Regions from separate parts of the Methylorubrum subtropicum genome, predicted to be linked through region 2. Evidence: predicted binding sites of a transcription regulator. Region 2 holds the regulator's gene; each other region holds the start of a gene.
The links. The regulator PhoB, encoded in region 2, activates phosphate uptake and scavenging genes when phosphate is short. The targets are predictions, from matches to a motif close to TGTCATNNANCTGTCAT.

Region 1: the regulator PhoB is predicted to act here: its motif matches at 1,534-1,550, upstream of AAHG03_RS26765 (inorganic phosphate transporter).
Region 3: the regulator PhoB is predicted to act here: its motif matches at 1,630-1,646, upstream of AAHG03_RS04625 (UDP-2,3-diacylglucosamine diphosphatase).

The regions. Positions count from the first base shown of each region.
Region 1 covers NZ_JBBXMW010000043.1:1,356-4,626, reverse strand. The annotation lists gene AAHG03_RS26775 (RsmB/NOP family class I SAM-dependent RNA methyltransferase) at 1-1,209, opposite strand, end outside; gene AAHG03_RS26770 (DUF1674 domain-containing protein) at 1,306-1,512, shown strand; gene AAHG03_RS26765 (inorganic phosphate transporter) at 1,615-3,243, shown strand; gene AAHG03_RS26760 (CorA family divalent cation transporter) at 3,244-3,271, shown strand, end outside.
Region 2 covers NZ_JBBXMW010000003.1:272,250-275,520, forward strand. The annotation lists gene pstB (phosphate ABC transporter ATP-binding protein PstB) at 1-570, shown strand, start outside; gene phoU (phosphate signaling complex protein PhoU) at 638-1,351, shown strand; gene phoB (phosphate regulon transcriptional regulator PhoB) at 1,531-2,235, shown strand; gene AAHG03_RS06210 (carbohydrate porin) at 2,397-3,271, opposite strand, start outside.
Region 3 covers NZ_JBBXMW010000002.1:366,109-369,379, forward strand. The annotation lists gene AAHG03_RS04620 (aminotransferase class V-fold PLP-dependent enzyme) at 1-1,069, opposite strand, end outside; gene AAHG03_RS04625 (UDP-2,3-diacylglucosamine diphosphatase) at 1,692-2,507, shown strand; gene AAHG03_RS04630 (glycosyltransferase family 4 protein) at 2,510-3,271, shown strand, end outside.

The DNA of each region.
Region 1 (3,271 bases), on a different contig from region 2:
CTCGAACTCACCGTTCCGAGCGAGGAAGTCGGCGATCTGGGTCGGGCCCTCCTCCGGCTCCAGCGAGCAGGTGCAGTAGACGAGCCGCCCGCCCGGAATCGTCAGCCGCGCCGCCTTGTCGAGCAGGCGGCGCTGGAGGCCGGCGAGGCGGATGATGTCGGCCTCGCTCTTGGTCCAGGCGACGTCGGGATGGCGGCGGATCGTGCCGGTCGCCGAGCACGGCGCGTCGAGGAGCACCGCGTCGAACGGCTTGTCCTCCGGCAGATCGAGGGCGTCGGCGGTGACGATTTCCGCCGACAGCTTCAGCCGCTCCAGGTTGCGTTGCAGGCGCTCCAGCCGGGCCGCCGAGCGATCGACGGCGGTGACGTGGGCCCCCGCGGCGGCAACCTGAGCGGTCTTTCCGCCCGGCGCGGCGCAGAGGTCGGCGACCCGCTCGCCCGGTTGCGGCGCCAGCAACCGTACGGGGAGCGCGGCGGCGGCGTCCTGCACCCACCACGCGCCCTCGTCGTAGCCCGGCAACCCGGCCACAGCCTCGCGGCCTTCGAGGCGCAGCGAGCCGAGCGCGAGCCGGCGCCCGCCGAGTTTTTCAGCCCAGGCCTCCGCATCGTCCCGCACGGTCACGTCGAGCGCCGCGCCTTCGAGATGCGCGGCGGCGATCTTTTGGGCAGCTTCCTCGCCGTAGGTGGCGATCCAGCGCTTCGCGAGCCAGTCCGGCGTGTTGCGCGCCAGCGGATCGGACTCGGCGGCGCGGATGTCGTCGCGCTCGCGGACGATTCGGCGGAGCACCGCGTTCACCAGCGGCGCGAGATGCGTGAGCTGCGGATCGGCCTTGGCGAGGCGCACCGAGAGATCGACGGCGGCGTGGTCCGCCACCGCGAGGTCGAGGATCTGGGCCGAGCCGGTCACCAGCAGGGCCAGCAGGTCCGTCTTCTGCGGCAGGCCATCGCGCAGGCGCTCTTCGAGCGCCGCGGTGAGGAAGCCGAGCCGCCGGAAGCTCGCCGTGGCGATGGCGCGGGCGAGCGCGGCGTCGCCCGGCTCCAGGTTCAGGCCGCGCCCGGATTGTGCCAGCGCATCCTCCAGCGCCAGCCCGCGGGCGGGCCCGAGCAGGGTCGCGACGGCGGTGGCCGCCGCGCGCCGCGCCGCGAGGCCGGGGATCGAGGGATCGATGGGCGGCGGGGTCGGGTTGCGATGGGTCGGTCTCGGTGCCACGCTTTCGGCCGTTCTCGGATGCGGAAAAACAAGGGGGGCTCGCCCCGAACCCGACGCACTCCCATCTGAGAGCGGCAGATGCAAGGAAAGACGGATATGAGCGACGACGCGACCGAGCCGCGCGACACCCGGACCTTGAGCCCGGCGGCGCAGCGGGCGCTGACGGAGGCCGCCGAGCGCCGCGCCGCCATCGACGCCCGCGCCGCCGAGATCGCCAAGCAGCCGGAGCGGAAGGGCCGCGGCGGCCTGGAGCCGGTGCGCTACACCGATTGGGAAGTGAAGGGCCTCGCCTCCGACTTCTGAGGCACGGCCCTGGCCGCTTTCCGTCATCAGACTGTCGTAGAGCGCAGGTGAGGCTCCCTACGTGCGGAGATCGACCCTTAATCCGCACGGGGAGAGATCGGCATGGCGGGATCGTCGGTGCAGGGCCTGGGCGTCGCCCAGCCCTCCGCGGAGCGGCGCGGGCGGCCCGACTTGGAGAAGGGCCATCCCCTCCCTCTGCTGATCGCCATCGTGGCGGCGCTCCTCGCAGCGCTCGCCTACGTGGCCTTCAGCATCCACGAGGATGTCGCGGCCACCGGCACCCGCATCACCACCTACCTCCCCTACATCCTGCTGTTCGTGGCGCTCACGATCGCGCTCGGCTTCGAGTTCGTGAACGGCTTCCACGACACCGCCAACGCGGTGGCGACCGTGATCTACACCCACGCGATGCCGCCGGGCGTCGCGGTGGTCTGGTCGGGCTTCTTCAACTTCCTCGGCGTGCTCGTCTCGTCGGGCGCCGTCGCCTTCGGCATCGTCAGTCTGCTGCCGGTGGAGCTGATCCTGCAGGTCGGCTCGGGTGCGGGCTTCGCCATGGTGTTCGCGCTGCTGATCGCCGCGATCCTTTGGAACCTCGGCACCTGGGCGCTCGGCCTGCCGGCCTCCTCCTCGCACACGCTGATCGGCTCGATCATCGGCGTGGGCGCGGCCAATGCGCTGATGCACGGTCGCTCCGGCACTTCGGGCGTCGATTGGTCGAAGGCCACCGAGATCGGCTGGTCTCTGCTGCTCTCGCCGCTGGTCGGCTTCCTCGCCGCGGGCGCCCTGCTGCTGACGCTGCGAACACTCGTAAAGAACCCGGCCCTCTACGCCGAACCCGACGCCAAGGCGCCGCCGCCCCTGTGGATCCGCGGCCTGCTGATCGCGACCTGCACCGGCGTGTCCTTCGCCCACGGCTCCAACGACGGACAGAAGGGCATGGGGCTGATCATGCTGATCCTGATCGGCACGGTGCCGACCGCCTATGCCCTCAACCGGGCGCTGCCGGACTCCTCGGTGGCGCAGTTCCGCCAGACCTCGGAGGCCGCCTCCAAGGTGGTGGCTGCCAAAGCCGCGGGCTACGACATCATCGGCGATCCCCGGCCCGCAGTGACGGCCTACGTCGCCGCGCAGAAGGTCGATGGCGGCACCTACCCGTCGCTCTCGGTGCTGATCCGCCAGATCGGCGAGTCCGTCGAGCGTTACGGCAGCCTCGCGCAGGTGCCGGCTGAGGCCGTCGGCAACACCCGCAACGACATGTACCTCGCCTCCGAAGCGATCCGCTTCCTCATGAAGGACAAGGAGAGCGAGCTGTCCCCGGCGGAGGCCGGCACGCTCAAGGCCTACAAGGGTCATCTCGACGAAGCGACGCGCTTCATTCCGACCTGGGTCAAGGTCGCGGTCGCCGTGGCGCTCGGACTCGGCACGATGGTCGGCTGGAAGCGCATCGTCGTCACCGTCGGCGAGCGCATCGGCAAGACCCACCTGACCTACGCGCAGGGCGCGTCCGCCGAACTCGTGGCCGCCACGACGATCGCGGCGGCCGACCTCTATGGCCTGCCGGTCTCGACCACGCACGTCCTCTCGTCGGGCGTCGCCGGCACCATGGCGGCCAACCGCTCCGGCCTGCAATTCGGGACGCTTCGCGCCCTGGCGCTGGCATGGCTGCTGACGCTGCCCGTGGCGATGCTGCTTGCCGGCACCCTCTACGTGCTGTTCTCCAAGCTGTTCTGAATGCGCTCCGAGACGATGCCGGAGACGC
Region 2 (3,271 bases):
GAAGGGCAGATCCTGCTCGACGGCCAGAACGTGCTCGACCCGAAAATCGATCTCAACGAGCTGCGCTCGCGGGTCGGCATGGTGTTCCAGAAGCCGACGCCGTTCCCGATGTCGATCTACGACAACGTTGCCTTCGGCCTGCGCCTCTACGAGAAGCTGCCCAAGGCCGAGCTGGACGTCCGCGTCGAGGAGTCCCTGCGCAAGGCCGCCCTGTGGGACGAGGTGAAGGACAAGCTCAAGCAGTCCGGCATGGGCCTGTCCGGCGGCCAGCAGCAGCGTCTCTGCATCGCCCGCACCGTGGCCCAGCGCCCGGAGGTCATCCTGTTCGACGAGCCGACCTCGGCGCTGGACCCGATCTCCACCGGCCGCATCGAGGAGCTGATCGAGCAGCTGCGCTCCGAGTTCACGATCGTCATCGTGACCCACAACATGCAGCAGGCCGCCCGCATCTCGCAGTTCACCGCGTTCATGTATCTCGGCGAGCTGATCGAGTTCGACGCGACCTCGAAGATCTTCATGAACCCGGCCAAGCGCCAGACCCAGGACTACATCACCGGCCGCTTCGGCTGATCCGTCCCCACTTCGTGTCGTGACGCGTTCGTCGCGACGGATCGGCTCCACCGGAGAGTTCGAGATCATGCCCGAGCATATCGTTTCCTCCTACGACAACGACCTCGAGAACCTGCGCCGCTCCATCGCCGAGATGGGCGGCGTCGCGGAGAAGATGCTGGCGGAAGCCACCGAGGCGCTGGTGCGCCGCGACACCACTTTGGCCCAGGCCGTCATCGTCGCCGACAAGCGCCTCGACACGCTCCAGCGCGAGATCGAGGAGCGCTCGGTGCTGCTCATCGCCCGGCGCCAGCCGCTCGCCATCGACCTGCGCGAGACCATTTCCGGCATCCGCGTCGCGGGCGACCTCGAGCGGATCGGCGATCTCGCCAAGAACATCGCCAAGCGCGTCGTCGCGATCAGCGATCAGGCCCAGCCGCAGAAGATCGTGCTCGGCGTGCAACACATGAGCGACCTCGTGCAAGAGCAGCTCAAGAACGTGCTCGACGCCTATGCCAGCCGCGACACGGCCGCCGCCCACGACGTGTGGGAGCGGGACGGCGCCATCGACGCGCTCTACAACTCGCTGTTCCGCGAACTCCTGACCTATATGATGGAGGACCCGCGCAACATCTCGTTCTGCACGCACCTGCTGTTCTGTGCCAAGAACGTCGAGCGCATCGGCGACCACACCACCAACGTCGCCGAGACGATCCAGTATCTCGCCACCGGCGAGGTGCCGACGACCGAGCGCCCGAAGAACGACGCCTCGAACTACGCCACCGTCCAGCCGGGCGCCTGAGTAGACTTGAACCTGCCTGGTCTTCGCGCGACCCGTGTATCGGCGCGCGCGGGGGCCGACGTGAGACGCTGTTTGCAGGGTAGACTTGGCGCGCGGGACTGGATTCCCGCGCGCGCCTCGGTCACCGTTGCGGTGATCGGAGAGGTTCTCGGCAAACCATGCGAATGGGACAACGTTCGATGACGAGCGCGCGCATCCTGATCGTCGAGGACGAGGAATCGCTGACCATGCTGCTGCGCTACAACCTCGAAGCCGAGGGCTTCGTGGTGGACGTGGCGGTCCGCGGCGACGAGGCGGACCTTCGCCTGCACGAGACCACCCCCGACCTCGTCCTGCTTGACTGGATGGTGCCCGGCCTCTCGGGAATCGAGCTGTGCCGCCGCATCCGCGCCCGCCGCGAGACCGAGCGGCTGCCGGTGATCATGCTGACCGCCCGTGGCGAGGAGGCCGACCGGGTCCGCGGCCTCTCGACGGGGGCCGACGACTACGTGGTCAAGCCGTTCTCGGTGCCGGAGCTTCTGGCCCGCGTGCGCTCGCTCCTGCGCCGCTCCAAGCCCGCTCATGTGGCCGACATGCTGACCGCGGGCGACATCGAGCTCGACCGGGTGAGCCACCGCATCCGCCGCCAGGGCCGCGAGATCCATCTCGGGCCGACCGAGTTCAAGCTGCTCGAATACCTGATGCAGAGCCCCGGCCGCGTCTTCTCCCGCGAGCAACTGCTCGACGGCGTGTGGGGCCACGACGTCTACATCGACGAGCGCACCGTCGACGTCCATGTCGGCCGCCTGCGCAAGGCCATCAACCGCCCCCGCCAGAGCGACCCGATCCGCACCGTGCGGGGTTCGGGGTATTCGTTCGACGAGATGTTCGCGGTCGCCGATTAGTTTTTTGCAAGTATCCTCCCACCCAACCCCCTCATCCTGAGGTGCGAAGCGTAGCGTAGCCTCGAAGGAGGGCTCCAGGAATCGCGCGCGAACTGGAGCCCTCCTTCGAGGCCGCTGCGCGGCACCTCAGGATGAGGGGGATGGGTGGGACGAGCGGACGCTCAATAGTTCACCGTCGCCCGCAACCCGATCACCGTCGCATTGCGGATGCGCCGCCCGCTGGCATCCGGCAAACCACCGCCGGGGCGCATCACGTATTGCAGGTCCGGCTGGAGCGTGAAGCCCGGCACGATCTCGGCCTGATAGGTCGCCTCGATTACCGTCTCGCTGCTGCGGATCGGGCCCGTCCCGGTGCCGAGGATGACGGCGTCGCGGTCGAAGCCGCGGGCAGCCGGGGAAATGCGCGAGTGGATCACGCCGAGGCCCGCGGTGTCGTTGGGGCGCCCCGGGATCAGCCCCTTGTAGGCCACGCCGGCATCCACGTAGAGGTCGATCAGGTTGCGGTCTCCGGGCACCGCTGACAGCCGGACGAAGGCCGAAGCGCCCTCCCCCGGCGCGCCGGGCTCGTTGAAGATCGTCTGGTCGAGGATGGCGTAGACGCCGCTGTCGCCGCGAAAGCGCCGGGCGATGCCGCTGGCCTCGGGGTCGGCGAGCAGCCGCCCCTGCACGCTGTCGAGCCGCGGGCTGTCGAAGCGGCCGAAATGATGCCACGCGCCGAGCGTCGCCGTGCCGGGCAGGCCCGTGGTGCCGGGCAGCGACGGGTAGGCGTAGGCCGCCTCGCCGATCAGCAGCGCCGGATCGTTGACGCGGAAATCCGTGCCGTGGCGGTTGCGTCGCTGCGGATCGGTGCCGTCGTCGACGCGTGGCGTGCCGGCCGGGTCGCCGTTGAAGATCGCGGCTTGGAACGAAAGGGCGTCGGTCGGCACGTATTTCATCCGGATCGCCGGGGTGGCGAGCGGATAGATCGGCCCACCGCTCGGCATCACCACGGCGCCGACATTCGGCCAGCCGAAGCCGGCGTTCAAAAAGACCACGC
Region 3 (3,271 bases), on a different contig from region 2:
CACCGACGTGGCCGATGCGGAACACCTTGCCGGCGACCTGGGACAGGCCGGCACCGAGCGCGAGGTTGTAGCGCTCGTAGGCGTGCTTGATGATCTTGGCACCGTCCACGCCCTCCGGCACGAGGATGGCCGTGACGGTGTCCGAGTTCCACTTCGGCTCCTTGGCGCAGGTCTTGAGACCCCACGCCGCGACGGCCTGGCGGGTCGCCTCGCCGAGCACGTGATGGCGGTGGTAGACGTTCTCCAGGCCTTCCTCGAACAGGCAGGCGAGCGCCTCGCGCAGGCCGTAGAGCAGCGGCACCGACGGGGTGTAGGGGAAGTACCCGGCCGGGTTCTGCTTCATCATGTCCTGCCAGTCGAAGTAGACATGGGCGAGACGGTCGTTGTGGCCGCGAAGCGCCTCGGAGGCCTTGAGCGCCTTCGGGCTGATGCAGATCACGCCGAGGCCGGCCGGCAGCATCAGGCCCTTCTGCGAGCCGGCGATGGCGCAATCGACCTTCCACTCGTCCATCTTGAACGGCAGCGAGGCGATCGAGGACACGCCGTCGACGAACAGCAGGGCCGGGTGGCCGGCGGCGTCGATCGCCTTGCGCACGGCGCCGATGTCCGAGGTGACGCCGGTGGCGGTCTCGTTGTGGACCACCATCACGGCCTTGATCTCGTGATTGCGGTCCTCGCGCAGGGCCTGCTCGATCTTGTCCGGATCGGCGCCGGTGCCCCACTCCTCCTCCTGCACGATCACGTCCAGGCCGATGCGCTGGGCCATGTCGATCCACAGGTGGCTGAACTGGCCGAACCGCGCGGCCAGCACCTTGTTGGTGCGCGCCAGCGTGTTGGTCAGGGCCGATTCCCAGATGCCGGTGCCGGAGGCCGGGAACAGGATGATGGTGCCGTCGGTCGAGCCGAACACCTTCTTGGTGTCCTCGAACAGCGGCTTCGTCAGGTTCGGGAAATCGACCGAGCGGTGGTCCTCGGACGGCACGAGCATCGCGCGCTGGACACGGTCCGGGATGTTGGTCGGGCCGGGAACGAACAGGTGGTTGCGTCCCGGACGTCTCGTTGCCGCCATGAATGTCTCCTCCGCTTGAAACCTGCGAGCCGGCCTTCAGTGGCCGCGTGCCCGCTTAGATTCGGATGGCGGGCGAACGCCCGCCGCGAAACGTCGTCGGCCCCGCGGCGCGCGGGATGCGTCCGCCGCAAGCGACCGTCACTCTGCGATGTCGGATCGTCGACCGGCCCGGAGCGGCGAAGCGGCTGTGATCCCGCCCGCGTCGCGGCGCGTGCAGACACGCCGGTCGCCTCCGAAAGAACCGAACCCTCGATGCGTCAGCCTCGCGGCGCATTCAAGCGCGCTCCCGCTGATAGTCGTCGGCGTCCCCATCCCGTCCGCGGTGACCCTTACGCCTCTGCCGGGCGTGTCCCGCGCGAGCCTCGACGGCCCGCGCGCGGCAGATCACCTTGGCCGCCGTTATGCGCCCCCCGGCCGAAGATGCAAAACCGAAAAAACTGAACTGAAAAACAAAAAGATTTTCGTATGCACGGCAGTCAGGTGCACCGCACGCAGGCCGCCGGGCCGGTCTTGCTGCGGTGCGGCCAAACGGCACGATCCTGCACGCCTGCGTTCGCCGCCGTCATCAAACTGAGATCGGATTGGGTTTTGGCTCTGGCCGTTCGCGAGGCCGGAGGCGCTGGTGTCACAGGATCCGGAGACCACCATCCGCGTTCGGACGCTGTTCCTGTCCGATCTGCATCTCGGCACGAAGGGCTGCCAGGCGGCCCTGCTGCTCGACTTCCTGCGCGACGTCGATGCCGACACGATCTACCTCGTCGGCGACATCGTCGACGGCTGGCAGCTGCGCTCGGGCTGGTACTGGCCTCAAGGCCACAACGACGTGGTGCAGAAGATGCTGCGCAAGGTGCGCAAGGGCGCCCACGTCGTCTACGTGCCGGGCAACCACGACGAGTTCCTGCGCGACTATATCGGCATGACCTTCGGCGGGGTGGAGATCGCCGAGAGCCGCATCCACGAGGCGGCGGACGGGAAGCGCTACCTCGTCATCCACGGCGACCAGTTCGACATGGTGGTGCGCCATTCGAAGTGGCTCGCGCATCTGGGCGACTGGGCCTACACCTCGGCGCTCGCCGTCAACACCGTGGTCAACCGCGTCCGGCGGCGGCTCGGCCTGCCCTACTGGTCGCTCTCGGCCTGGGCCAAGCTGAAGGTGAAGAACGCGGTCAACTTCATCGGCCAGTTCGAGACCTTCCTGTCGGCGGAAGCCAAGCGCCAGGGCGCCGACGGCGTGATCTGCGGCCACATCCACCACGCCGCCCACCGCCAGATCGACGGCCTGACCTACCTCAACACCGGCGACTGGGTGGAATCCTGCACCGGCATCGTCGAGCATTACGACGGCCGGATGGAGGTGCTGCACTACCCCACCCTGCTGCGCCAGCGCGGCGCGGCGGAGGCCTACGAGCCGGCCGCCCTCCCCCGCGCCGTCGCCTGACGATGCGCCTGCTCATCGCCACCGACGCGTGGCACCCGCAGGTCAACGGCGTGGTGCGCTCGATCGAGCGCATGACCGAGGCCGGCAGCGCGCTCGGCGTCGAGACGGTGCTGCTGACGCCCGCCGACTTCGCGAGCGTGCCGATGCCGGGCTATTCCGAGATCCGGCTCTCGCTCGTCACGGCGGGGCGCGTGCTCGCCCGCTGGGACCGGCTGGCGCCGACGCATGTCCACATCGCCACCGAAGGGCCGATCGGCCACGCCGTGCGCGGCGCCTGCCTGCGGCGGGGGCAGGCCTTCACCACGAGCTACCACACCCGCTTCCCCGAATACCTCGCCGCCCGCGCCCCCGTGCCCGAGGCCTGGAGCTACGCGTGGCTGCGCCGCTTCCATGCGGCGGGCAGCGGCACCATGGTGAGCACGCCCTCGCTGGAGCGGGAATTGTCCGCCCGCGGCTTTGCCGGGCTGATGCGCTGGACCCGCGGCGTTGATACCGAGCTGTTCCGCCCCCGCGACGGGGATGCGTTTCCGGGGCTACCCCGGCCGATCTTCCTCTCGGTCGGGCGGCTCGCGGTCGAGAAGAATCTTTCCGCCTTCCTCAGCCTCGATCTGCCGGGCACGAAGGTGGTGGTCGGCGGCGGGCCGGACCGGGCGCGCCTCCAGGCGATGGCGCCCGACGCCCGCTTCCTCGGCGCGCTCACCGGCGAGGCGCTGGCGCGGGCCTATGCCGGGGCCGACGCGTTCGTGTTTCCGAGCCTTACCGAC